DNA from 2 places in the Bradyrhizobium genomosp. III genome. Region 2 is predicted to be linked to the other one. Evidence: predicted binding sites of a transcription regulator. Region 2 holds the regulator's gene; the other holds the start of a gene.
What was found. Region 2 encodes HrcA, which represses chaperone genes, less so after heat shock. Its sites were predicted from a motif close to GTTAGCACTCNCNNNNNGNGAGTGCTAAC; they were not measured.

Region 1 (10,039 bases), on a different contig from region 2:
GGCCAGACGCCGGCAATGGCCCGGAACAGTGTCGACTTGCCGGAGCCCGACGGGCCGGTCACCAGCACCCGCTCCGAGGGCTGGATCGTGAAGGCATCGGCTGCGACCAGAGGCGCGCCGTTCGGCAGTTTGACGAGCAATTGCTCGAGCGCGATTGCCTTGCCGTTCGATGGTGCGATGTCAATGGTCGGTTCGAGCGCCGCGCCGTGGGCGGCGGAGCTGACCGACATCTCGAAGCCATCGAGGCGGGCGATCACCGCGCGCCACTCTGCGAGCGAGCGATAGGCGGTGACGAAGAACGACAGCGCATCCTGCACGCTGCCGAACGCCGAGCCGGTCTGCATCATGTCGCCGAGCTGGATGCGCTTGGCGAAGTAGGCAGGCGCCACCACCACATAGGGAAAGAGCGTCGCCGCCTGACCGTAGCTTGCCGTGAAGGCGGTCAGGCGCTTGGTCCGTCCCATGATCTCGTACCAATTGCCGATGACGAAGCCGAAGCGCCGCAGGAGATGCCCTCGCTCCGCGTTCTCGCCTTTCAGAAGGGCGATCTGCTCAGAATTTTCGCGCACGCGGATCAGGTTGAAGCGGAAGTCGGCCTCAAAGCGCTGCTGCTCGAAATTGAGATTGATGAGCGGGGCGCCGATCCAATGGGTCAGCGCGGTACCGACGATCGCGTAGGCCAGTGCGCACCAGACCAGAAAACCGGGCACGAGGATATCGGTGCCGTAAATGTACAAGGGTGCCTTGTAGGACAGGCCCCAGAGGATGACGACGAACGAGGCGAGCGTCACGATCGACGACAAAAGGCCTAGGCCGATGGTCAGCGTTTGCTCGACGAAATTCTTGACGTCCTCGGTGATACGCTGGTCCGGATTGTCGGCGGCATCGCCCCTGAGCTGCATGCGGTAATGGGTGGCGCCCTCGAGCCATTCGCCGAGATAGTGTTGCGTCAGCCATTGCCGCCAGCGGATCTGGAGCCACTGGTTCAGGTAGAGCTTGTAGACGGCCAAAGCGACGAAGGTGAAGGCAAGCCCAAGGAAGATCCAGACCTCCTTGACGAATTCGGGCAGATCGTAGGCCTGCAGGGCGCTGTAGAACCGGTTCTGCCACTGATTGAGCAGCACGTTGATCGCGACCAGCACCAGCTCCATCGCGACGACGACGGCGAGCAGGCCGCGGCCGGCCCACTTGTCCTCCGACCGGAAATAGGGGACGGCGATTCGCCAGACGATCGCGAGCGTGGCGCTGAGGTTCTTCACAGAGCAGAATCTCCTAGGGGGATGTGCACAACGGCCCGGAGCCAGAGGCTTGAGGCAATGGCGGAAATGGGCGCGCTTAGACTAAAGTCGCAAGTGCTGCAATTTGCGTTGGCTTGTCGCAGCTTGCAACCCTAGCATGGGGCTCGACGGCGCGGGGTGGGGTGCTCTGGGATTTCGCGAGCTTGTGAGCGGGACGGGAACCGCCGCATTCGCGAGGAATTCGCGTCCAGCTCGGGGGTTATCGCTTCCAGCGTCAAGCAGGATCGGCTCTCCACGCGGGCCGTCTGCCGCAAACATGCGTGGGGGAGGAAGACCATGTGGAATCAAGTCTATGATCCGCTGCACAGTCCGGTGCTGTCGACGATTGCGGCGGCGGTGCCCGTCGTCACGCTGCTGGTCCTGATCGCGAGCGGTCGCGTCCAGGCGCATATCGCGGCGGTCATCGCCGTGATCGTGGCCAATTTGATCACGATCTTCGTCTTCACCATGCCGGCGAACATGTCGATCCGTGCCTCGGTGCTGGGCATCGTGACCGGCTTTTTCCCGATCGGCTGGATCGTGCTCAATGTCATCTTCCTCTACCAGGTGACGGTGAGCACGGGACGCTTCGAATTGCTCAAGCGCGCCATCGGCGGCGTCACCGAGGACCGGCGGCTGCAATTGCTGCTGATCGCCTTCTCTTTCGGCGCGTTCTTCGAGGGCGCCTCGGGCTTCGGCACGCCGGTCGCCATCACCGGCGCCGTGCTGATCGGCCTCGGCTTCTCGCCGCTCGCGGCGTCCGGCCTGTCGCTGATCGCCAACACCGCGCCGGTCGCCTATGGCGCGCTGGGCACGCCGATCCAGGGCCTTGCCTCGGTCACCGGGCTCGATCCCTACATCCTCGGCGCGATGGTCGGCCGGCAATTGCCGGTCTTCTCGCTGATCGTGCCGTTCTGGGTGGTGTGGGCGTTCGCGGGCTGGAAGGGCATGAAGGATGTCTGGCCGGCGATCCTGGTCACCGGCGTGTCGTTCGCGATTCCGCAATTCGTGATCTCGAACTTCATCAACCCCTGGATCGTCGACATCGGCGCGTCGCTGATCTCGATGGGCGCGCTGATCCTGTTCCTCAAAGTCTGGCAGCCCAGGCAGCTCTGGCTGTCGCCGGCGCTGCGCGGCCGCGATGAATCGGCAGCCACCATGGCGGCGGCCAAACCGCTCGACAAGACGCCGCTGACGCAGAGCGAACTGTTCGGCGCGCTGCTGCCGTGGATCATCGTCTGCATCGTGATGCTGATCTGGGGTAATGGGGCGTTCAAGGCCTGGGCGAATTCGATCTTCGTCTGGAACTATCCCGTGCCCGAGCTGCACCAGATGATCAACAAGATGCCGCCGGTCGCGCCAGGGCCGACGAAAGAGAGCGCCGTGTTCGGCTTCACCTACCTGTCCTTCACCGGCACGGGCATGCTGATCGCGGCGATCATCTCCGGTGTCCTGATGGGCGTCGGTCCCGGCAAGCTCGTGACCGAGTACGGCCGTACCATCCGGCTCTGTGCGATCTCGCTGATTACGATCTCGGCGATGCTGGCGATCGGCACCTTGACGCGGCTCTCCGGCGTCGACGCGACGCTCGGCCTCGCCTTCGCCGCAACCGGCGTACTCTATCCCTTCTTCGGCACGCTGCTCGGCTGGTTGGGCGTGGCGCTGACGGGATCGGACACCGCCTCCAACGTGCTGTTCGGCAACCTGCAGAAGATCACCTCCGAGCAGCTCGGCCTGTCGCCGGTCCTGATGGCCGCGGCGAACTCGTCCGGCGGCGTGATGGGCAAGATGATCGACGCGCAGTCGATCGTGGTCGCCTCCACTGCCACCAACTGGTACGGGCACGAGGGCACGATCCTGCGCTTCGTGTTCTGGCACTCGATCGTGCTGGCCTGTCTCGTCGGCGTGCTCGTGACGTTGCAGGCCTATGTCTGGCCGTTCACGGCAATGGTCCTGAAGTAGCAGGCCAACTCCGGCTCGAACGCAAATCCCCGCGAGGTTCCGCCCCGCGGGGATTTTTGCGCCCAATCAAATCTCATCGCGCTCCAGGTTGAGCGAACCTTCTCATTGGCGCCGCCGTCTTATAGAAGGTGCGGCAAATCAGGTCGGACGAGAGGTCTCATGGTTTCGCTCAAGCGATTGGTGTGTGCTGCGGTTGCAATGCTCGCGACGTCCATTGTCGCGCGTGCCGAGGACGGTTTCCCGTTCGGCACCGAGATGACGCTGGAAGCGCTGCCGCAAGCAGGCTCGAAGCGAATTCCGAACATCGAGATCGGCGACCATGGCGAGGTCGTGCTCGAGCTCTGGTGCAAGGGCGGCAAGGGCCAGTTCTCGGTCGCCGGCAACACCGTGATCTTCGTCCCCGGTCAGATCCAGGATCGCTCCTGCCCGCCGGCAAGGGCGCAGGCCGACGACGATCTGGTCGCAGCACTGAGCAGCGTCGAGACCTGGAAGCGTCAGGGCGACGTGCTGACGCTGATCGGCCCCAAGCCGCTGCGCTTCAGGACGACGGGGAATTAGCTCCGCTCTCGTGTCCCGGACAAGGCGCGTCGCGCAAGCGATGCGCCGCAGAGCCGGGACCCAGATTTTCTATCGGCAAATTCGTGTGTGGCCTCTGGGCCCCGGCTCGTAGCGCTTCGCGCCATAGCGCGTCGAAGACGCGCGTAAACGCGCTTGTGTCGTCCGGGGCACGATAGTTCAGCGCGCCTACTTCCACACCGACTTATCGGCATCCCAGCGCTGGCCCTTGAGCTCCTTGGCAAGCGCCTCGACCGAACCGTTGTCGTCGGGCTGCTCGCCTTCCTCGTCGACCGACGTGTCGTCGGAGAGATTGAGCTTGGCGCCGCTGCTCTCGTCGGCGGTCGTCGTCGCGGGGCTGCCGATCCACAGCATGAGCTTGTCGGTCGCGCCCGGCTTGTCGGGCGAGACGAGCCCTGCGACCTCGATCGTGTCGGTGAGATCGAGCGCGGGGAAATCCGGGTTCGGCCGCTTGAAGACCAGCTTGAGCTTGCCCGTGGCGGGGTTGAAGCTTTGCGAGACCGGCTTTGCCGCGAGCGTCCGGCTCAAAACGTTCGAGACGGCGGCCGCGAGCTTGTCCTTGCTGATCTTGTCGCCCTCGCGCCAGTCGGCTGCGGCGAAGCGGATGGTGCGGTCCATCTCGGTCATGCCCGCGGTCCAGCCCGCGGCGGTGACGCCCGGCGTCGCCTTGAATTTCGCCAGCAGCGCGCCGGCGCGCTCGGGATCGACCGACATGTTGATGGTCTGCTCGCCTGCGCGCAGCGCATCGCAGCCGACCGTGAGGCTCGCCAGCGTCACCTCGACCGCCTGGCCCTTCAGGCTCTTCAGGAAGTCGGTTGCAGCGTCGAGCTTGACCTTGACCGCGATCGCCTCCGGCGAGACGTCGGTGAAATCCTTCGGCTGCGGCGTGATGCCGTCGTCGGAGGTCTGGTTGTCCTGAAATTCCTTCTCGCTGAGATCGGAATTGTCGGGCGAGGTCACCTCGGTCACGACCTGGCCAATGCTGATCTGGCCGCGGAATTCGAAGGTGTCGCCGCTCTGCTTGCGCAGCAGCTTGACGCTGACGGGCGCCTTCTCGCTGATGCTCTGCGCGGTGCCGGTCAGGGTCTGGCCCGCGACCTGGAGATTGACGACGAAGCGGTCCTTGCGGTCGGAATTCTTTGCGACGGGATAGCAGACGTCGAGCACGGCCGCCGTCACCGTCCTGCCCTGGCGCGTCTCCTTCAGGATCACGTCGGCATTGCCGTCCATCAGCCCGTCGATCGAGGTGAAATAGCGTGTCTCGGGGCCACCGGGCGTCGTGGCCTTCGGCGACAGCTTCATCTGGGCGGATGCGGAATGCGGAGAAGCTGCAAGCAGAGCCAAAAGGGCTGTCGAACAAACCAGAAGCGCACGCATCGATGAAATCCTCGCGCAACGGGCATGATCCGGAAAGTGTGAAGCGGTTTTCCGAGAGGATCATGCCCAAACAATTCGAATCGGCGCGTCACCGTAGTGGGTTTTGGCCGTCGGTTGAATCGGAAAGCGGAGGGGCAGGGTCGGCAAAAAAGAAGGCCGCCCGGAGGCGGCCTTCGCAACATTGTAACGGAACGGAGGCTTAGAAGCCGCCCATGCCGCCGCCGCCGGGCATCGCGGGCGAGGCTTCCTTCTTCGGCGTTTCGGCGACCATGGCCTCGGTGGTGACCAGCAGGCCGGCCACGGAGGAGGCGTCCTGGAGCGCGGTGCGCACCACCTTGGCGGGATCGATGATGCCCTTCTCGATCATGTCGACATAGTCCTCGGTCTGGGCGTCGAAGCCGAAGGTCTCGGACTTGTTCTCCAGGATCTTGCCGACCACGATCGAGCCTTCCACGCCGGCGTTTTCCGAGATCTGGCGGATCGGAGCCTCGAGCGCCTTCAGCACGATGTTGATGCCGGCCTGGACGTCGGCATTGGCGTTGGTGAGACGGCCGACCGCCTTCTTGGCGCGCAGCAGCGTGACGCCGCCGCCGGGGACGATGCCTTCCTGCACCGCGGCGCGGGTGGCGTTGAGAGCGTCCTCGACGCGGTCCTTCTTCTCCTTGACCTCGATCTCGGTGGCGCCGCCGACGCGGATCACCGCGACGCCGCCGGCCAGCTTGGCGAGACGCTCCTGGAGCTTCTCACGGGCGTAGTCCGAGGTGGTCTCCTCGATCTGCGCCTTGATCTGGCCGACACGGGCCTCGATGTCCGGCTTCTTGCCGGCACCCTTGACGATCGTGGTGTTCTCCTTGTCGATCACGACCTTGCCGGCGCGGCCGAGCATCTTCACAGTGACGTTCTCGAGCTTCATGCCGAGGTCTTCGGAAATGAGCTGGCCACCGGTGAGGATGGCGAGGTCCTCGAGCATGGCCTTGCGGCGATCGCCGAAGCCCGGCGCCTTGACGGCGGCGACCTTGAGGCCGCCGCGGAGGCGGTTGACGACCAGGGTGGCCAGCGCCTCGCCCTCGACGTCTTCGGCGATGATGACGAGCGGCTTGCCCGACTGCACCACGGCTTCCAGCACCGGAAGCATGGCCTGGAGGCCCGAAAGCTTCTTCTCGTGCAGGAGGATGTAGGCATCCTCGAGCTCGGCGGTCATCTTCTCGGGGTTGGTGACGAAGTAGGGGCTGAGATAGCCGCGGTCGAACTTCATGCCCTCGACGATGTCGACTTCGGTGTCGAGCGACTTGTTCTCTTCGACGGTGATGACGCCTTCGTTGCCGACCTTCTGCATCGCCTGGGCGATCATCTTGCCGATGGCGGCATCGCCGTTGGCCGAGATGGTGCCGACCTGGGCGACCTCGGAGGAGGCGGCGACGGGCTTGGCCCGCTTCTCGATGTCCTTGATGACGGAAGCGACCGCGATGTCGATGCCGCGCTTGAGGTCCATGGGGTTCATGCCGGCGGCAACCGCCTTGGCGCCTTCGCGCACGATGGCCTGGGCCAGCACGGTGGCGGTGGTGGTGCCGTCGCCGGCGAGGTCGTTGGTCTTGGAGGCGACCTCACGCACCATCTGGGCGCCCATGTTCTCGAACTTGTCCTCGAGCTCGATCTACTTGGCGACGGTGACGCCGTCCTTGGTGATGCGGGGTGCGCCGAAGCTCTTCTCGATGACGACGTTGCGGCCCTTCGGGCCGAGCGTCACCTTGACGGCGTTGGCGAGAACGTCGACGCCGCGCAACATGCGATCGCGCGCGTCTCCGGAAAACTTGACGTCTTTGGCAGCCATTTTAGCAATCCCTCGTGTTTGGTGATGTGTCTGCCGCTCGCCCGTCGCATCAATTCCGGGATTCGTGGACCGAACCCGGCGGAATGATGGATGCCCGGACCGCCTGGATCCGGGCATGACATTCAGCGGCTGTTCAGGCGGATGGCCTTAGGCCAGTACGCCCATAATGTCCGACTCCTTCATGATCAGGAGCTCTTCGTTGTCGATCTTGACCTCGGTGCCCGACCATTTGCCGAACAGCACGCGGTCGCCGACCTTGAGGTCGATCGGGGTCAGCTTGCCGGTCTCGTCACGGCCGCCGGGGCCGACGGCGACGACCTCGCCCTGGGAGGGCTTTTCCTTGGCGCTGTCCGGAATGATGATGCCGCCCTTGGTCTTTTCCTCGGCGTCGATACGTTTGACCACGACACGGTCATGCAGCGGACGAAATTTGGATTTAGCCATGACGTTTCCCTTTGGAGGCTCGCTTCGGAAGTAGTGGAAGTGGGTGGGGCGGCGCTTCCGTCCATCCCCCTATCCCGAGGATCGAACGGCGTGCTTAGCAATCGGGCTTTCCGAGTGCTAATAGTGGGCCCGGAAATATGGCTTGGCCGCGATCCTGTCAAGCAAAGGTGGTTAAGCGATTGGTGAGGCGGATATAGGATGGTGGCACTGGAAACTTGTTCGGGGCGCCGACGTATTAAAGGACGTCATTGCTCCGGCAGCGGTTTTGCGCTTGGCTGCAGGAGGGGTGCGGCCATGGTCTTGTTCGGGGGAATGCCATGATCAGTTCAGCTCACGCGCGCACGGTTGCCAATCTGGCCGCCGCCTCTTGTCTGGCGCTGCTGCTGGGCGCCTGCGGCGGCGGCATGAGCCTGCCGTCCTTCTCGTCGTCCTCGCCGCCGCCCGAAGCCGAGCCGGGCGTCGCGCCCGAAATGCCTGCGACCATTCGCGGCGACGAGATCGTCGGCCGCTGGGGCCTCGCCTCGTTCCAGAACCCGGCCGACCGCGCCCGCACCGAGGCCGCCGCCCGGGCCCAGTGCAAGAACCCTTATGTGATCACCGCCGGCTCCTCCGGCGGCGTGATCATGCATCTGGCCGACCAGGCAACGCCCCAGGAGCTGCGGCTGAAGGGCTCGCCGAGCGGCAAGAACTACATCGGACCGGCGGGTCCGACTCCCGGCGAGCAGGACCGCGAAATCATCTCCTTCGACGGCCGCGTCCTGATCACCCGCTTCATCGACAAGGACGCCGCCACCCGCTACGGCAACATGGTCTACGTCCGCTGCGCGCCGCGGGCGTGATGTTCGTCTTCCGTCATTCCGGGGCGCGCGAAGCGCGAACTATGGTGCGCACTCGCGCACCTGAGAATCTCGATGTGGTGAGCTTCCTGCCTTAAATCTCCGGATTCCGGGTCCGGCTCTGTCGAGCCGCCCCGGAATGACGGGCTGGGCCAAAATCAAAAACGCCGGCTCTCGCCGGCGTTTTGTTTTTCGCTATGCCGCGTCCGCTCAGTCGAACAGCGCGTCGATGTCGTCCTGCGAGGCGTGGCCGACGTCGCCGGCGAGCTTGGGGCCGTTGAGAAGCTTGTCGTCCTCGCTGCGATTGTCGACCTGCGGCACGACGTGGGACTTGATCGCGTCGACGCCGCCCCAGATCTCCATCATCGCATTGATGTGCTGTTCGATGAACTTCATCGTGCCCATCACCTTGCTGATGCGCTGGCCGGTCAGGTCCTGGAAGTTGCAGGCCTCGAAGATCGAGATGACGCGTTCCTGGATGTCGTCGGCGAGCCGCTTCTGCTGGTCGATCGAGTCCACCTTGGACATTGCGCTGGCGGCCTGGTCGATCGACTCCGCGGCCTCGAGGATCTGCTGGGTCGCCTGCTCGGTGCCGCCGACCACCGCGCCGAGCTCGCCATTGACCTTGGCCATTTCGCCGCCGTCAAAGCTCTTGCCGTGCAGTGTCGCGATTTCGCGCTTGGTGCGGTCGATGGCGTCATGGATGAGGTCGAGCTCGACCTTCAGCTTTTCGCACTGCTCGATCTGGGCCCGATAGGTCTCGAGCATGGTCCGAGCCTCGGAGAGCTCGTGGGCGGTGGAGGCGTCGATCGCCGCCATGGCTGCGCTGCCGGACAAGGGCAAGGGCGCGGTGCCTTTCGCCATCTGTGCACGGATCGCACGTAGCTCGGCCATGATCTCGCTATGCATCGGGATTGCCTCTTCAGTTACGTCCAAAATCGGCATCTCGCCACCAGCGATATCCTCGACGCGAAAACGTTTGCGGTGAACAGCCATCTGGATACTCCCCCCACCTCACTCACGCGTCTTTGTAGGCAGAAGCGATTTAACACGAAGTTCACGGCAGGAACTGTTGTGCGGCTGCGCGCGACGGCGCGCAAAGAAGCGATTAACCATGGGCGCGCGGCGTTCATCGAAAATAAACGCTGATCGCCAAATTGCCCCGCTGCTGACGACGTGGTGAATCCAAACGCCGCTTCTGTTTACCAAACAAAACGGCTTTTGCTTTTTATTGACCACGTCGGGGGCGCGGACCAGCCATCAGCTCTCCACGGCGCATGTGATCTAGACGAAACAGTACAGAGTACGTCGATGTTCAAGAAAATGTCTGTCGCGCTGCTCGGCAGCGCTTGCACCTTCATTGCCGGCGCAAACAGTGCCAGCGCCTTCGACAATTCGGTGCCGAACGATCCGCCCGCGGTGCTCTACCAGCCGCAGGTGCCGCCGGCGCCGGTGCGCGTCGCCTCCAATGCGAACATGGGCGGCGGCTTCATCGAGTTCCTGTTCGGCGACGGTCCCGGCCGCGGTCCGGCCTACGCGCCGCAGCAGCCGGTCTATCAACAGCAGCCCGGCTATTACGACCAGCGCCGCCTGCCGCCGATGGGCGAGCCGCAGATGCAGGGTGGATATCAGCAAGGCGCGGTTCAGCAGGAGACGGCCGACCCGCGGCAGCGTCAGTTCGATCCAAGGTTCGAGAAGCAATCTGTTGACTATAGCGGCAAGGAAAGTCCCGGCAC
Region 2 (17,798 bases):
TCCGGGGTCCCTGATGTCAGGGGCGACCCGCCGGAGCGCGCTCGGCCTGTTGCTCGGCACGCCACTGCTGTCGGCCTGCGCCGGCGTGCAGCAGAGCCTGAGCCAGTTTTCCAACCCCTTCTCGAACTCGACGCCGCCGGCTCAGCCCGCAGGTCCCCCGCAACAGGCGACGACCGCCGGCACCGGCGGCGTGAAGGTCGCCGTGATTCTGCCGCTCTCGGCCGCCGGTAATGCCGGCTTGGCCGCGCAATCCATGCGCAACGCCGCCGAGATGGCGCTGGCCGAGTTCCAGAACCCGAACATCCAGCTGCTGATCAAGGATGACAATGGCAGCCCGCAAGGCGCGCAGGGCGCCGCGCAGCAGGCCGTCGACGAAGGCGCCGAGATCATTTTGGGACCGCTGTTCGCGCAATCGGTGCCGGCGGTGGCGCAAGTCGCGCGCACGCGCGGCATTTCCGTGATGGCGTTCTCGACCGATTCCAGCATCGCCGGCCGCGGCGTCTATTTGCTCTCCTTCCTGCCGGAGTCCGACGTCAACCGCATCGTCGAATATTCCGCCAGCATCGGAAAGCGCTCCGTCGCCGTGCTGGTGCCCGACAATGCCTATGGCAATGTCGTCGAGGCCGCGGTGAAAGCGGCCGTGCCGCGCCGCGGCGGGCGCATCGTCTCGTTCGAAAAATACGGCGCCGATCGCGCCACGCCGGCGCGCACCGTGGCGCAGCAACTCGGCAGCGCGGATGCGTTGTTCATTGCCGATGACGGCGATGCCGTGGTGACGGTCGCAGATGCGATGACCGCGGCGGGCGCGAACTTACGCAACATCCAGTTGCTCGGCACCGGCCTGTGGGACAATCCGCGGGTTTATGCGAATGCGAGCTTGCAAGGCGGCCTCTATGCCGCGCCCGACCCGGCCGGCTTCCGCGCCTTCTCCGGCCGCTACCGCACCAAATACGGCGCCGAACCGATTCGCACGGCAACGCTGGCCTATGACGCGGTCGCCCTCGTCGCCGCGCTGGCGCGCACGCAAGGCACCACGCGCTTCTCGTCCGACGTACTGACCAATCCGTCCGGCTTTGCCGGCATCGACGGCCTGTTTCGTTTCCGTGCGGACGGCACCAACGAGCGCGGGCTTGCGGTGATGAAGGTGACCCAGGGTGGCGGCGTTGCCGTCGCGGGCTCGCCGAAGAGTTTTGGGGCGTAGTTCGGGACGACAGTGCCGTAGGGTGGGCAAAGGCGCGCTTCGCGCCGTGCCCACCATCTCTCAGCTAATCGCATGGAATTCGTGGGCACGCTTCGCTTTGCCCACCCTACGGCAGCGCGTTATGCCGCGAGATCCGCGACCACTGCATCCAGCACCGGAAAACCGCTGCTCGTCACGCGCAAGCGGCCCGTCGCATCCACCGTGATCGCGCCTTCCTCGCGCAGCAGCGCGATGCGCTTGGGATCGAGCGGGCGGCCGGAGAGGGCTTTGTAGCGCTCGGGGTCGATGCCTTCGGCGAGGCGCAGTCCCATCAGCAAAAATTCGTCGGCGCGCTCTTCGCTGTTGAGCAGATCGTCGGTGACGACACCATGGCCATTGGTCTCGACCCGCATCAGCCAGGCCTCGGGACGCTTCTCGGTGGCGGTGGCGTGCCTGACGCCGTCGATGTCGAGCCGGCCATGCGCGCCGGGGCCGATGCCGGCATATTCCTCGCCGCGCCAATAGACCAGATTGTGCCGGCACTCGGCGCCGCGCCGTGCGTGATTGGAGATCTCGTAGGCGGGCAGCCCGAGCTTGTCGCAGGTCTCCTGCGTGACGTCGTAAAGCGCGCGCGCCACCGCTTCGTCCGGCGTCTTCAATTTGCCGGCCTGGTGCAGGCCGAAGAACGGCGTGCCTTCCTCGATCGTCAATTGATAGAGCGACAGATGCTCGGCCGCTTCGTCGATGGCGAGACGCAGCTCATCGGCCCACATCGCCGGCGTCTGGTCGGGACGGGCGTAGATCAGATCGAACGAATAGCGATCGAACGAGCGGCGCGCTATGGCGACGGCATCGAGCGCCTCGCGCGCGCTGTGCAGGCGGCCCAGCGCTTTCAGCGAGGCATCGTCGAGCGCCTGCACGCCGAGCGAGACGCGGTTGACGCCGGCGGTGCGATAGCCGGCAAAGCGCGTGGCTTCGACGCTGGTCGGATTCGCCTCCAGCGTCACCTCGACATCGCCGGCGACGGTCCAGTGCTTGCCGATCGCATCGAGCACCGCGCCGACCGTTGCGGGCTGCATCAACGACGGTGTGCCGCCGCCGAGAAAGATCGAGGTGACCTCACGGCCGGGCGAGCGCTCGGCGGTGGCTGCGATCTCGCGCGCGAAGGCGGAGGCGAAGCGCGCCTCGTCGATCGCAGCGTGGCGGACATGGCTGTTGAAGTCGCAATACGGGCATTTCGACAGGCAGAACGGCCAGTGCACGTAGACGCCGAAGGCTTCCTTAGCGCGGCTCAAGGCAGATCTCCGCCAGTTTCACGAAGGCGCGGGCGCGATGCGACAGGCCAAGGCCGAGCGGCGGCAGGCCGTGCTTCTCGATGCTGTCCATCTCGCCGAAGGTGCGGCTGTGGCCGTCCGGCAGGAACATCGGGTCGTAGCCGAAGCCGGCGGTGCCGCGCGGCGGCCAGACCAGCGTGCCGTCGACGCGCGCCTCGACCTCTTCGAGATGATCGTCGGGCCAGGCGACGCAGAGCGCGGAGACGAAATGCGCTTTGCGCTTGTCCGGCGTGGTGGCGCCGCGCTCCTGCAACAGGCGCTCGATCTGCGCCATCGCCGCGGCGAAATCCTTGGAAGGTCCAGCCCAGCGCGCGGAGAAAATGCCCGGCGCGCCGTCGAGTGCGTCGACCACGATGCCGGAATCGTCGGCAAAGGCGGGAAGCTTGGTCGTCCGCGCTGCCGCGATCGCCTTGATCGCGGCATTGCTGCGGAAATCGTTGCCGGTCTCGTCGGGCTCGCCGAGGCCGAGCTCTCCGGCCGACACCGCCTCGATGCCGTACGGCGCGAGCAGCTCCTTCATCTCGGCGAGCTTGCCGGGATTATGGGTGGCGATGACCAGCTTTCCGGTGATTCGGCGGTGCATGGGCTTATTGACTACGCGACAGCCAGTTTCTGCAAGTCCACGAGACGCGCGATGCCCTTTTGCGCCAGGGCGATCAGCTTCAGGAACTCGTCCTGCGTGAACGGCTCGCGTTCCGCGGTGCCCTGCACCTCGATGATGCGGCCGTCGCCGGTCATGACGAAATTGGCGTCGGTCTGGGCTTCCGAATCCTCGGCATAGTCGAGATCGAGCACGGGCGTGCCGTTGTAGATGCCGCAGGAGATCGCAGCGACGTTGTCGCGCATCACATTGGCCTTGATCATGTTGCGCGCCTTCATCCAGTTGATGCAATCGGCGAGCGCGACCCAGGCGCCGGTGATCGAGGCCGTGCGCGTGCCGCCGTCGGCCTGGAGCACGTCGCAATCGACCGTGATCTGGCGCTCACCGAGCGCTTCGAGATCGACGATGGTGCGAAGCGAGCGGCCGATCAGGCGCTGGATCTCGACGGTGCGGCCACTTTGCTTGCCGGCGGAGGCCTCGCGGCGGGTGCGTTCGGAGGTCGCGCGCGGCAGCATGCCATATTCGGCGGTGACCCAGCCGCGGCCCTGGCCCTTCAGCCACGGCGGCAGGCGATCTTCCAGCGTGGCGGTGACCAGCACATGGGTGTCGCCGAATTTCACCAGGCAGGAGCCTTCCGCATATTTGACCACGCCGCGCTCCAGCGTCACGGGGCGCAATTCGTCGGGCGCACGGCGGCTTGGCCGCATGGGAAATCCTCCAAAACTCGCAGGTTAGGGCTATTCGCGGTGCTTGTAGGTGGGGTGAGGGTATGCGGCAAGGGGAAAGGACAAGGCTTTTTCACCCCCGGTTCTCCACCCTGCAAACGCGACGCTTGTCAGAACCCTCCTGGATGGACAAATTATGAGCATCTGAGAGGAGTTACCGTCTGTGGCCCATCACGATCCGATCCATCTGATCGCGCCGCGCGCAGGCCTCGCCCAGCTCAACGAGCGTTCTCGCGACATCTTTCGTCAAATTGTCGAAAGTTACCTCGCGACCGGTGAGCCCGTGGGCTCGCGCAATATCTCGCGCCTCATCGCCATGCCGCTGTCGCCGGCCTCGGTCCGCAACGTCATGGCCGATCTGGAACAGCTCGGCCTGATCTACGCCCCGCACACCTCCGCCGGTCGGCTGCCGACGGAACTCGGCCTGCGGTTCTTCGTCGATGCCCTGATGCAGGTCGGCGACCTCAACGAGGCCGAGCGGCAGTCGATCCAGAGCCAGCTTGCCACCGTCGGCCAGGCGCAATCGGTCGAGGCGGCGCTGGACCAGGCGCTGACGCGGCTGTCGGGCCTGACCCGCGCCGCCGCGGTGGTGCTGACGCCGAAATCCAATGCGCGGCTGAAACACATCGAATTCGTCCGTCTGGAACCGGAAAAGGCGCTGGTGATCCTGGTCGGCGAGGACGGCCAGGTCGAAAACCGCGTGCTGTCGCTGCCCCCCGGAGTTCCCTCCTCGGCGATCACCGAGGCCGGCAATTTCCTCAATGCGCGCATCCGCGGCCGCACCCTGGCCGAGGCGCGGCTCGAGCTCGAGACGGCACTTGGAGAGGCCCGCGCCGAGCTCGATCAGCTCGCACAGAAGGTGATTTCCGCCGGCATCGCCAGCTGGTCCGGCGGCGAGAACGAGGATCGCCAGCTCATCGTCCGCGGCCACGCCAATCTGCTCGAAGACCTGCATGCGCTGGAGGATCTGGAACGGGTGCGCCTGCTGTTCGACGATCTCGAGACCAAGCGCGGCGTGATCGACCTGCTGGGGCGTGCCGAGACCGCTGAGGGCGTGCGTATCTTCATCGGTTCCGAGAACAAACTGTTTTCCTTGTCCGGCTCCTCTACGATCATCTCGCCCTATCGGGATGCCGCCGGCCATATTGTCGGTGTTTTGGGCGTGATCGGGCCAACCCGGCTGAATTATGCCCGCGTGATCCCGACCGTGGACTACGCGGCCCGCATCGTCAGCCGTCTTTTGGGAGGCTGATCGGCGTTTCCGCCGATCACGGGCGCTTGATTTTCGGCGCTCTAGGCACGATATCCGGGCCAACAATCCCTGGAAACGAGTTCGAGATTAGAGCCGATGACCGAGCAAGACCGGCAACCCGAAGACACGACTGCCGCGACCGGCGAGCCCGTGGTGTCAAAACCCTACATCATGCCCGACGATCCCGAGCCCGGCTCGGTCGAGCAGTTGCAGAAGGAAGCCGCCGAGGCGCGTGACCGCATGCTGCGGACGCTGGCCGAGATGGAGAATCTGCGCAAGCGTACCACCAAGGAGGTCGCCGACGCCCGCCTCTACGGCATCACCGGCTTTGCCCGCGACGTGCTCGACATCGCCGATAATCTTCAGCGCGCGCTCGATGCCGTTCCGGCCGAGGCCCGCGCCACGGCCGATCCCGGCCTGATCTCGCTGATCGAAGGCGTCGAGCTTACCGAGCGCTCGCTGCTCAACGCGCTGGAAAAGCACGGCGTGAAGAAGCTCGATCCGCAGGGCCAGAAGTTCGACCCGAACTTCCACCAGGCGATGTACGAAGTGCCCGATGCGTCGGTGCCGTCGGGCACCGTGGTGCAGATCATGCAGGCCGGCTACACCATCGGCGAGCGCGTGCTGCGCCCGGCCTTGGTCGGTGTCGCCAAGGGCGGCGCGAAGCCCGCGGCCGCGGCGAACAACAACGAGTCGAGCGGCGCGGCGAACTGATTTTTTTTGCGTCATTCCGGGCGGCTCGAAGAGCCGAACCCGGAATCTCGGGATTCTCAGGTGCGCAATGGCGCACCATAGTTCGATGCTTCGCATCGCCCCGGAATGACAGTCATCTAGCCCTGCGCGCTCGCGATATCCGCAGACTGAATCCGCTTCACGCCGGCCTTGGCCATATCGGCCCAGGCTTTTGCCAGCGAGCCCTGCGTGTCGATGCCGCGGCAGGCGTCTTCCACCACATAGACCTCGAAGCCAGCCTTGCGCGCGTCGAGCGCGGTCCAGGCGACGCAGAAATCCGTCGCGAGCCCTGCGACGAAGACGCGCTTGATCTTGCGTCCCCTCAGATAGCCGGCAAGTCCCGTCGAGGTCTTGCCGTCGGCTTCGAGGAAGGCCGAATAGCTGTCGACGTCCTTGTGAAAGCCCTTGCGGATGATGAGCTCGGCGTGCGGGATCGCAAGGTCCTTCGACAGCGAAGCGCCATCGGTGCCCTGCACGCAATGGTCGGGCCACAGCACCTGCTTGCCATAGGGAAGGTCGACGGTCTCGAACGGCTTCTTGCCGGAATGCACCGACGCAAACGAGATGTGGCCCGGCGTGTGCCAGTCCTGCGTCATCACCACATTCGCAAATGCTCTCGAGATCTTGTTGATGACGGGCACCACCTGCTCGCCCTCTTTCACCGCGAGGCTGCCGCCGGGCAGGAAGCAGTTCTGCACGTCGATCACGAGCAGCGCGGAGGCATCGTCCGGCTTGATCGATGCCGCTGCAAGGAGTGCGGTTGGAGCCAGCGTTGCAAGCGCCGTCGTCCCAAGCATTGCCAAGACTTGTCGCCGATCCAGCATCGTTCGCCTCCCCTTCGGATGAACTCAACGGAGACGAAGCCTAGTTCCGTTCGTGTACGAACAGAAGCCCGAAAATGCGGCCGGGTTTGATGAGGGGTTGGGCGTGCAGCCTCAACACCGCTGTCGTCCCGGACAAGCGCAGCGCAGATCCGGGACCCATACCCCCAGGGAGAAGTTTGGCGAAGACTCTTCGTGGGTACTGCGACCGACCGCAATCGCGAGATCACGCGGTATGGGTCCCGGCCCCCCGCGCGCAATTGCGCGCTAGGCCGGGACGACACCGAGTGTGTTGGCACGCCTCTGGCCTAACCCTTCGGCTGGATGCCGTCGCGCACGGCGCGGAAGCGGGTGAAGGCGGCCAGCCACTGGTCGCGCGGGGCGCTGGCGATGATGCGCAGCGAGGCGCCTCCGCTCGAGAAGCGGATCCACTGCACCACGGTCACCGGGACCTTGTCCTTGCCGCTGATGCCGTCGATCCGGGTCTCGAAGCCTTGCTGGCCGTTGATGCGGATCGGCTCGGACATGGTGACGCGCGATTCGCGCACGCCGGGAATCTGCAGCGCCGCCTCCTGGGCGAAGCGGGCGCGGTCGTCGGCCTGCTGCGGCGTGGCGCCGATCAGGCCGAGGATCATGAACGGCTTCGACTCGTAACCGGTGCTCTCGTCGCCGTCCGCCAGGATGATGCTCGAGCCCGGCGCCAGAGTGCGGATGTCCTTGAATTCGGCGAGATCGGTGATCCTGAACGGCATCAGCGCGATCTGCTCCTCGGCCGAGACCTGCTTGCGGGTAGTGGCGGTCGCAAACATCTGCCGCACCGCCTCATCCGTGTAGATCTTGGTCGCATTCTCCGGGACCTGCACCGCGACGTAGCCGGAGAAGCCGGCGCCCGGCACGATCATCGAATAGCGCTTCACCGGGGTGTCGCCGGCCTTGCCGCTTTCGGTGGTGAAATAAGCGAGGCCCGCGGGCGTCTCGATCTTGTCCTGCTTGACGCCGCCAGCGCCGGCCGGATTGGAATTGAAGGCGCTCACGACCTCGCCATAGGCTGCCGGCGGCAGCTCGGTGATCAACACCTTGACGCTGCCATCCTCGCTCTCGAATCCCGGAAACGTTTTTGCCGTGCTGAGACCGACCAGCGGCACCATGCCGAGGCGCAAGCCGGGTGGAAACACGGCGTCGGCGGCGAAGGCCGGAAACGCGGAGGCGATCAGAAGGGCGAGCGCGGCGAGGGGGCGGATCAGCTTCATGGGCACTCTGATTGGTTCACATTGAGGCCGTTCGATGGTCGGCCACCGGGCCGCATTGTCGCGCGAAGCAGCTGTGGCGGCTGCCCGGCCGGTCCGCCTTTTACCGGGTTTGGGCTTGCGGCAACAGGGTGGGCGGGCTTGCGGTAGCGGGGGCTTGCTGAAGCCTGAACCTGTTAATAATTCCTCACCCGCAAGGGCGGTGAAGCCCGGATATCATCGTCCAAAACCCAATGTTTTCACGGCAGAAACGTAGCTTCGGTCCTTGCGGGCCCCTCCCCCCCTCCTATATGAGCCTCAATCATCGCAATATCGCGGATGTTTGATCTTAGGGGGTTTCGGTCGGGTGCCTTCTGGGCCCAGCCAACCTGCCGCAAAAACAAGGATATCAGGACCATGGGAAAGGTCATTGGGATCGACCTCGGCACCACGAATTCGTGCGTCGCCGTGATGGATGGCAAGAACGCCAAAGTCATCGAGAATTCCGAAGGCATGCGCACGACGCCTTCGATCGTCGCCGTGACGGACGACGGTGAGCGCCTCGTCGGCCAGCCGGCCAAGCGCCAGGCCGTCACCAATCCCGAGCGCACCTTCTTCGCAGTGAAGCGCCTCATCGGCCGCCGCTACGACGACCCGATGGTCGAGAAGGACAAGAAGCTCGTCCCCTACAAGATCGTGAAGGCTTCCAACGGCGACGCCTGGGTCGAGGCCGACGGCCAGACCTACTCGCCCTCGCAGGTCTCGGCGTTCATCTTGCAGAAGATGAAGGAGACCGCGGAAGCCCATCTCGGCCAGAAGGTCGATCAGGCCGTCATCACCGTTCCCGCCTACTTCAACGACGCCCAGCGCCAGGCGACCAAGGACGCCGGCAAGATCGCGGGCCTCGAAGTGCTGCGCATCATCAACGAGCCGACCGCGGCCGCGCTCGCCTATGGCCTCGACAAGACCAAGACCGGCACGATCGCGGTGTACGATCTCGGCGGCGGCACGTTCGATATCTCGATCCTCGAGATCGGCGACGGCGTGTTCGAGGTGAAGTCGACCAACGGCGACACCTTCCTCGGCGGCGAAGACTTCGACATGCGCCTGGTCGGCTATCTCGCCGACGAATTCCAGAAGGAGCAGGGCATCAACCTGCGCAACGACAAGCTCGCGTTGCAGCGCCTGAAGGAAGCCGCTGAAAAGGCCAAGATCGAGCTGTCCTCGACGACGCAGACCGAGATCAACCTGCCCTTCATCACCGCGGACCAGACCGGCCCGAAGCATCTGACGATGAAGCTCACCCGCGCCAAGTTCGAGGCGCTGGTCGACGACCTCGTCCAGAAGACCGTCGAGCCCTGCCGAAAGGCGCTGAAGGACGCCGGCGTCACCGCCGGTGAGATCGGCGAAGTGGTTCTGGTCGGCGGCATGTCGCGCATGCCGAAGGTCCAGGAAGTCGTGAAGCAGCTGTTCGGCAAGGAGCCGCACAAGGGCGTCAACCCGGACGAAGTCGTGGCGATCGGCGCTGCGATCCAGGCCGGCGTGCTCCAGGGCGACGTCAAGGACGTGCTGCTGCTCGACGTCACCCCGCTGTCGCTGGGCATCGAGACGCTGGGCGGCGTGTTCACCCGCATCATCGACCGCAACACCACGATCCCGACCAAGAAGAGCCAGGTGTTCTCGACCGCCGAGGACAGCCAGAACGCGGTCACCATCCGCGTCTTCCAGGGCGAGCGTGAAATGGCGGCCGACAACAAGATGCTCGGCCAGTTCGACCTGATGGGCATTCCGCCGGCTCCGCGCGGCATGCCGCAGATCGAGGTGACCTTCGACATCGACGCCAACGGTATCGTCAACGTCTCGGCCAAGGACAAGGCCACCGGCAAGGAGCAGCAGATCCGCATCCAGGCCTCCGGCGGCCTGTCGGAAGCCGACATCGAGAAGATGGTCAAGGACGCCGAGGCCAATGCCGAGGCGGACAAGAAGCGCCGCGAGGCCGTGACCGCCAAGAACGAGGCGGATGGTCTGGTGCATTCGACCGAGAAGGCTTTGGCCGAGCACGGTTCGAAGGTCGGCGAGACCGAGCGCCGCGCCATCGAGGATGCCGTCGGCGACCTCAAGGAAGCGCTGAAGGGCGACGATGCCGAGGCGATCAAGGCCAAGACCCAGACGCTGGCCCAGGCTTCGATGAAGCTCGGCGAGGCCATGTACAAGCAGCAGGCCGAGGCCGACGCCAAGAAGGACGCGGCCAAGGACGACGTCGTCGACGCGGAATTCACCGAAGTCGACGACGACAAGAACAACAAGAAGTCCGCCTGAACCCCAAGAGGGTCATGATGCGGACGGCTTGGACCCCACACGCTCTACCGGCCTCCTCCTTCGCGGGGGAGGCCGCCGTGTCGGGACGGACGGGCGGGTCGCCCGTTACGATCGATCAATTCCCAGCCGTTATGCTGAACGCCGCCAAGCGACCCTCTGCCGCCGGGCAGAAGGCTGCCTATATCGTCGTGTGGCGACGTCGTTTCGCTCCGACTTGAATCGCGATTGGATAGACCGAGTCCCACATGTCCACGTCCACCAAGCGCTGCTATTACGAAACTCTCGAAGTCGAACGCGATGCCGACGAATCCGTTCTGAAATCGTCGTTCCGCAAGCTGGCGATGAAGTTCCACCCGGACCGCAATCCCGGGGACGACACCAGCGAAGTCAAGTTCAAGGAAATCAACGAGGCCTACGAGGTCCTCAAGGACAAGGACAAGCGCGCGGCCTATGACCGCTACGGCCATGCCGCCTTCGAGCAGGGCGGCGGCGGCGCCGGCTTCGGTGCGGGCTTTGCCTCTTCCTTCTCCGATATTTTCGAAGATTTGTTCGGCATGGCCGGGCAGCGCGGCCGCGGCGGCCGCGAGCGCGGCGCCGACCTGCGCTACAACATGGAAATCACGCTCGAGGAAGCCTTCGGCGGCAAGACCGCGCAGATCGAGATTCCGGTCTCGGTCACCTGCGAGGCCTGCTCGGGCATCGGCGCCAAGGCCGGAACCAAGCCGAAGACCTGTTCGAGCTGCGGCGGCGCCGGCCGCGTGCGGCAGTCGCAGGGCTTCTTCACGCTGGAGCGGACCTGTCCGGGCTGCCAGGGCCGCGGCCAGATGATCGAGGATGCCTGCCCGTCGTGCTCGGGCCAGGGCCGCGTCACCCGCGAGCGGAATCTTTCGGTCAACATTCCCCCGGGCGTCGAGGACGGCACAAGGATCAGGCTCGCCGGCGAGGGCGAGGCAGGGGTTCGCGGCGGTCCGCCCGGCGACCTCTACATCTTCCTGTCGCTGGCCCAGCACCAGTTCTTCCAGCGCGACGGCGCCGATCTGCATTGCCGTGTGCCGATCTCGATGGTGACGGCCGCGCTCGGCGGCGAATTCGAGGTGCCGACCATCGAGAAGGGCAAGGCCAAGGTGAAGGTGCCGGCCGGGACCCAGTCGAACCGCCGGTTCCGCATTGCATCAAAAGGCATGCCGGTGCTGCGGTCGCGCCAGATGGGCGACATGTATGTTCAGGTCGTGGTCGAGACCCCGCAGAACCTCACCAAGAAGCAGCAGGAATTGCTGGCCGAGTTCGAAAAGCTGTCCTCCGGCAACACCCAGCCGGAATCCGAGGGCTTCTTCGCCAAGGTCAAGGATTTCTTCGGTAATCGGGCGAGTTGACCCGGCTTGACCATACCGCCTTCGGCCTATACGTCTTTATGACCATTTTCTGACACGCCGCGGTCCCGCGGTCCCGTCCGGTCCTGACATGCCATTGCCATCGTCCGCGCGTGCGTTGAAGAAGCCTCGTCTCGACGACGAGGTGCGCTTCCTCAGATCATGGATCGAAAAGCCCCTCCACATGGGCGCGGTGATGCCGTCGGGCAAGCTCTTGGCCCGGACCATGGCCCATTACGTCGATGTCGATTCGGACGCGCCTGTGGTCGAACTCGGACCCGGCACCGGCGCCATCACCTCGGCCCTGATCGAGCGCGGCGTCGACCAGAAGCGTCTCGTCCTCGTCGAATACAATCCCGGCTTCTGCGCCCTGCTGCGCGACCGCTATCCGCAGGCCAAGGTGGTGCAGGGCGATGCCTATCGCCTGCGTGACACGCTCTGGAACGTCCTGAGCGCGCCGGCCTCCGCGGTCGTCTCCGGCCTGCCGCTGGTGACAAAACCGATGCTGACGCGGCTGCGGCTGATCCGCGACGCCTTCACGGCGCTCGCGCCCGGCGCGCCCTTCGTCCAGTTCACCTATGCGGTGGTGCCGCCGATCCCGAAATCGCTGCCCGGCGTGTCCACAGAGGCTTCGGAACGGATCTGGATGAACCTTCCGCCCGCCCGCGTCTGGGTGTATCGCAAGCACTAATTCCGCCGGCTCGGTTCTTTGCGCGGCGGGCTCGTTTCGCCGAACGCATTGGATTGGATGTCAGCTCCCAAGATCCTGATCATTCCCGGCTCGCTGCGCACCGGCTCGCACAATGCGAAGCTGGCGGCGGTCGCCGCCTATGAGTTTGCCCGGGCCGGCGTGGACGTCACCCGCATCTCGCTCGCCGATTTTCCGCTGCCGATCTATGATGGCGATCTCCAGGCCAAGTCCGGCCTGCCGAAGCACGCGATCAACCTCAAGCGTATGATCGGCGCGCATCATGGCGTGCTGATCGTCTCGCCCGAATACAATGCCTCGGTGCCGCCGCTGCTCAAGAACGCAATCGACTGGGTCAGCCGCGTGCACGATCTGCACGAGGCGCGCGGCGATGTGTTCCGCAACCGCGCCTTCGCGCTCGCCGGCGCCTCGCAGAGCCGGCTCGGCGCGGCCCGTGCGCTGCAGGCGCTGCGGCTGATCCTGACCTCCTGCCACGCCAATGTGATTGCCAGCCAGCTCACGCTCGCCTTTGCCGACCAGGCCTATGACGATATGGACAGGCTCAAGAACGAGGGCGATATCGCCGCGTTGAAGGAGTTGGTGGCGCAGTTGATCGACTTTTCCCAACGCATGATGTGAGGTGACATGACGCCAGCCGAGATCGCCCCCAAGGACCGCCTGATCGTCGCGCTCGATCTGCCCAGCGTCGATGCCGCGGAGGCGACGATCAATCGTCTCGGCGACAGCGTCAGCTTCTACAAGATCGGTTATCGGCTCGCTTATGCCGGCGGATTGCCGCTGGTCGGCAAGCTCGCCGACAAGGGCAAGAAGGTCTTTCTCGATCTCAAGCTGCACGACATCGGCAACACCGTGATGCAAGGCGTCGAAAGCATCACCAGGCTCGGCGCCACCTTCCTCACCGTGCACGCCTATCCGCAGACCATGAAGGGCGCAGTCGAAGGCCGCGGCAATTCCAGCCTGAAGATCCTCGCCGTCACGGTATTGACATCCTACAACGAGGACGATCTGCACGCGGCCGGCTATCGGCTCGGCGTCTCCGAGCTGGTCGAGGCCCGCGCGCAGCAGGCGCAGGTGCTTGGCATCGACGGACTGGTGTCGTCGCCGGAGGAAGTCGGGGCCTTGCGCAAGATCGTCGGCCACCAGATGCATCTCGTCACCCCCGGCATCCGGCCGGTCGGTTCGGCGACCGGCGACCAGAAGCGCATCATGACGCCGGGCCGCGCGATCGCCGCCGGCGCCGATTATCTCGTCGTCGGACGGCCGGTCGTCGAAGCCGCCGATCCGAAGGCGATCGCGGAAGCCATCCAGGCCGAGATCGCGCAGGCGCTCTGAGCACGATCCGGAAAAGTGTGAAGCGGTTTTCCGATCAGATCATGCTCGAATGAAGATCAGCAACAACAGGGAGAAGAACAATGGCAAAAGGCTACTGGATCGGGCGCGTCGATGTGAGCAGTGACGAGGGCTACAAGCCCTACGCCGTCGCCAACGGCCCGATCTTCAAGAAGTGGGGTGGTCGCTTCGTCGTCCGCGCCGGAAAGTTCACCACCGTCGAAGGCGCCAGCCGCACCCGCAACGTCGTGATCGAATTCCCGGACTACGAGACCGCGATCGCCTGCTACAATTCGCCGGAATACCAGGCCAACATCAAGGTGCGCCAGCCGCACTCGGTCGCCGACCTCATCATCATCGAGGGCTATGACGGCCCGCAGCCGTCTGACGGCTGAGGCGTGCTGCTGGTCTTCCCCTGCGCGGCCGTCGCATTTGAACGTTCACGAGGGGTCGTCATGCCCGGGCTTGTCCCGGGCATCCACGTTCTTCCTGCGCGTGGCAAGGCGCGGATGGCCGGGACAAGCCCGGCCATGACGCTTTAGAGAGGGTCGCCCGTCTGCTCCCCCCTCGGTTGCCGGAACTGCGTCCCCCCGCTACAACGGCCATGAGAGGATCACACCATGTCCGACATGCGCCTGATTGTTGCTGGAGCCGGTGGCCGGATGGGCCGCGCGCTGGTGCGGGCGATTGCCGAGAGCAAAGGCGCGGTGCTGGCCGGCGCGCTCGAGGCCCCCGGCTCGGAGCTGCTCGGCAAGGATGCCGGTGTGCTCGCAGGACTGCCGGCCAACGACATCAAGCTCTCCGCTGACCTCTGGGCGATGTCGAAGGAGGCCGACGGCATCCTCGACTTCACCGTTCCGGCGGCGACCATCGCAAATGTCGCGATCGCGGCACAGCGCGGGATCGTGCATGTCGTCGGCACGACCGGATTGTCGGGCTCCGACAATGCCGTGATCAAGAGCGTCACCAACCGCGCCGTCGTGGTGCAATCAGGCAATATGAGCCTCGGCGTCAATCTGCTGGCCGCCGTGGTCAAGCGCGTCGCCAAGGCGCTCGACCAGAGTTTTGATATCGAGATCGTCGAGACCCATCACCGGATGAAGGTCGATGCGCCATCCGGCACCGCGCTGATGCTGGGGCAGGCCGCAGCCAGCGGCCGCGGCGTCACCCTCGATGACCATTCCGAGCGTGGCCGTGACGGCATCACCGGCGCGCGCAGGCCGGGCAATATCGGTTTCGCCTCGTTGCGCGGCGGCACCGTCGCCGGCGATCACAGCGTCACCTTCCTCGGCCCGTTCGAGCGCCTGACGCTGTCGCACCAGGCCGAGGATCGCATGCTGTTCGCCCATGGCGCGCTGAAGGCGGCGCTGTGGGCGCATGGCAAGAAGCCGGGCCACTACTCCATGGCCGACGTGCTCGGCCTCGCCGATATCTGATCGACGAGCATGATCCGGAAAAGTGTGGAGCGGTTTTCCGACAAGATCATGCTCAAACAAATAACCCGAACGGAAAGCAGTCAATGAGCGAACGTCTTCTCGTGCTCGTGCGCCACGGCCAGAGCGAATGGAATCTGAAGAACCTGTTCACGGGTTGGAAGGACCCTGACCTCACCGAGCTCGGCGTCAAGGAAGCCACGGAAGCCGGCCGCAAGTTGAAGGCGCAGGGCCTCGTGTTCGACGTCGCCTACACTTCGGTGCTCACCCGCGCGCAGCACACGCTCGACCTCATTCTCGGCGAGCTCGGCCAGGAGGGCCTGCCGACGACGAAGAACCTCGCGCTGAACGAGCGCGATTACGGCGATCTCTCCGGCCTCAACAAGGACGACGCGCGCAAGAAATGGGGTGAGGACCAGGTGCTGATCTGGCGCCGCTCCTACGACGTGCCGCCGCCCGGCGGCGAAAGCCTGAAGGACACCCTCGCACGTGCATTGCCGTACTACGTGCAGGAGATCCTGCCCGGCGTGCTCAACGGCAAGCGCACGCTGGTCGCCGCCCATGGCAATTCGCTGCGCGCGCTGATCATGGTGCTGGAAAAGCTCTCGCCCGAAGGCATCTTGAAGCGCGAGCTGGCGACGGGTGTGCCGATCATCTACCAGCTCAATGCGGATTCGACGGTGGCCTCGAAGCTCGATCTGGCGGGTTAGCGACGGTCTCGTAGGGTGGGCAAAGCGACTTGTCCACCGTAGCTCGAAGAGCGAAGGCGGAAGCGTGCCCACGTTCTGTCGGCCGTTTCAGAGAGATCGTGGGCACGGCGCGTTGCGCCTTTGCCCACCCTACGGCAGCGTGCTTGTTGTGCCTACTGCACCCCCAATTGCCCGGCTTCCCAGCCCAGCATCGCCTGCTTGCGGGTGATGCCCCAGTGATAGCCCGTCAGCGTGCCGCTCTTGCCGAGCGCGCGGTGGCAGGGCACGACGAACGAGACCGGGTTCTTGCCGACCGCGGCGCCGACGGCGCGCGAGGCCTTCGGGCTGTTGATGTTACAGGCGATGTCGGAATAGGACACCGCGCGGCCCATCGGGATTTTCAGCAGCGTCTCCCACACCCGCACCTCGAAATCGGTGCCGATCATAACCACGCGCAGCGGCTGGTCCGGCCGCCACAGTTTTGGATCGAAGATGCGCTGCGCCAGCGGCGCGGTGCCTTCGTGATCTTCGAAATAGGTCGCGTTCGGCCAGCGCCGGGTCATGTCAGCGAGCGCAACCTCCTCCTCGCCGTGATCGGCGAAGGCAAGTCCTGACAGGCCGCGGTCGGTCGCGATCACGATCGCGGTGCCGAACGGCGAGGGGTGAAAGCCGTAACGCAAGGTCAGGCCGGCGCCGCCGTTCTTCCATTCGCCCGGCGACATCGCTTCATGGGTCACGAAGAGATCGTGCAGCCGTCCCGGGCCTGACAGCCCGGAGTCGAGCGCGGCGTCGAGGATGCTCGCGGAGTCCCGCAGCAGACCCTTGGCGTGATCGAGCGTCAGCGCCTGCATGAAAGCCTTCGGTGTGATCGAGGCCCAGCGGCGGAACAGATGGTGCAGCTCATCCGGCGTGACCCCGGCCGCATCCGCCATCGCCTCGATGGTCGGCTGCGCGCGCCAGTTCTCCGAGATGAAGGCGATCGCCCGGCGCACCGAATCATAGTCGCGCAGCGCGGCGTTCTGGGTGCCCGGCCTGGCCAGGCGCTGGTCATGTATGGCGAGTGTCATCATGACTGGAAATGTAGGAGAGGGACGGGTGGGAAACCACCCGATTTCTGACTGCGCTCAGGTCACCGGATTGTAAGTCGGGCCGCGCCGGGCGGCGTTCAGGGCGCCGACCAAGGCATTGTAAAAGCTAGCTTTTTCCTCTGGCCCGAGAAAGCCGGCAATGAGCAGCCGGCGGCCGCGGGAAATCAGATAGACGTGCTCGATGCCGTATTCCTCGTCGACCTCCTGGTCGAGCCGGACCCAGAGCGGATTGAACGTCCATTCCGAGACCTGGCCACGATGGCTGACGCGGCGCACCCGCAGCTCCGACGGCGTGACCACGATCTCTTCGCTGGCCCGCGCCGCGCGGAAATTGGCCTTGAAGGCCCACCAGATCACGAGCACGTCGAGGCCGAAGAAACCGAACACCGGCCAGGCACCCATCATCAGAAAGGCGAGGCCCGTGACGAAGCTGACCACGCTCAGGAACAGCATCACGGCGAGGAAGCCGGTGCGGTTCAGCGAGCGGTGCGGCGTCAGCAGCGCGGAGAAGATCTGCACCTCCCGCGGATCAGGATCGCTACCCTCAATTTCGTTGCCTGTGCTCATCGTCCCTCAGTATATCCCGATCATGGCGAAAATCACCCGCAAGCCGGCTCCGCGCAAAGCGTCCGTGCCGAAGAAGAAGGCAAAGGCGGTCGTGGCGAAGCCGAACGCGCCTGCCAAAAAGACGCTCAAGGCGATAAAGCGCTGGACGCCCGCCGAGATCCACGAGGTCTTCAGCCGTTTCCGCAAAGCCAACCCGGAACCGAAAGGCGAGCTCGAGCACGTCAATCCGTTCACGCTGCTGGTCGCCGTGGTGCTGTCGGCGCAGGCAACCGATGCCGGCGTCAACAAGGCGACGCGCGCCTTGTTCGAAATCGCTGACACCCCGCAGAGGATGCTCGATCTCGGCGAGGAGCGCTTGCGCGAGTACATCAAGACCATCGGCCTCTACCGCACCAAGGCAAGGAACGTGATCGCGCTGTCCGC

Region 1: IC66_RS0109925 (co-chaperone GroES) is a predicted target of HrcA. The motif match lies at 7,561-7,589, and genes of this name have one in related genera.

The regions. Positions count from the first base shown of each region.
Region 1 covers NZ_AJQF01000102.1:1,062-11,100, reverse strand. The annotation lists partial or broken gene IC66_RS0109950 (ABC transporter ATP-binding protein/permease) at 1-1,259, opposite strand, end outside; gene IC66_RS0109945 (L-lactate permease) at 1,575-3,239, shown strand; gene IC66_RS0109940 (META domain-containing protein) at 3,399-3,797, shown strand; gene IC66_RS0109935 (hypothetical protein) at 3,984-5,192, opposite strand; partial or broken gene groL (chaperonin GroEL) at 5,392-7,023, opposite strand; gene IC66_RS0109925 (co-chaperone GroES) at 7,171-7,467, opposite strand; gene IC66_RS0109920 (hypothetical protein) at 7,785-8,306, shown strand; gene IC66_RS0109915 (protein phosphatase CheZ) at 8,514-9,299, opposite strand; gene IC66_RS0109910 (L,D-transpeptidase) at 9,615-10,039, shown strand, end outside.
Region 2 covers NZ_AJQF01000216.1:1,813-19,610, reverse strand. The annotation lists gene IC66_RS0118800 (penicillin-binding protein activator) at 1-1,201, shown strand, start outside; gene hemW (radical SAM family heme chaperone HemW) at 1,321-2,475, opposite strand; gene rdgB (RdgB/HAM1 family non-canonical purine NTP pyrophosphatase) at 2,462-3,097, opposite strand; gene rph (ribonuclease PH) at 3,109-3,822, opposite strand; gene hrcA (heat-inducible transcriptional repressor HrcA) at 4,004-5,092, shown strand; gene grpE (nucleotide exchange factor GrpE) at 5,189-5,806, shown strand; gene pncA (bifunctional nicotinamidase/pyrazinamidase) at 5,923-6,648, opposite strand; gene IC66_RS0118765 (hypothetical protein) at 6,954-7,895, opposite strand; gene dnaK (molecular chaperone DnaK) at 8,289-10,190, shown strand; gene dnaJ (molecular chaperone DnaJ) at 10,436-11,563, shown strand; gene IC66_RS0118750 (class I SAM-dependent methyltransferase) at 11,652-12,251, shown strand; gene IC66_RS0118745 (NADPH-dependent FMN reductase) at 12,309-12,887, shown strand; gene pyrF (orotidine-5'-phosphate decarboxylase) at 12,894-13,601, shown strand; gene IC66_RS0118735 (DUF1330 domain-containing protein) at 13,682-13,993, shown strand; gene dapB (4-hydroxy-tetrahydrodipicolinate reductase) at 14,219-15,034, shown strand; gene IC66_RS0118725 (2,3-bisphosphoglycerate-dependent phosphoglycerate mutase) at 15,118-15,741, shown strand; gene IC66_RS0118720 (methylated-DNA--[protein]-cysteine S-methyltransferase) at 15,894-16,790, opposite strand; gene IC66_RS0118715 (DUF2244 domain-containing protein) at 16,845-17,375, opposite strand; gene nth (endonuclease III) at 17,398-17,798, shown strand, end outside.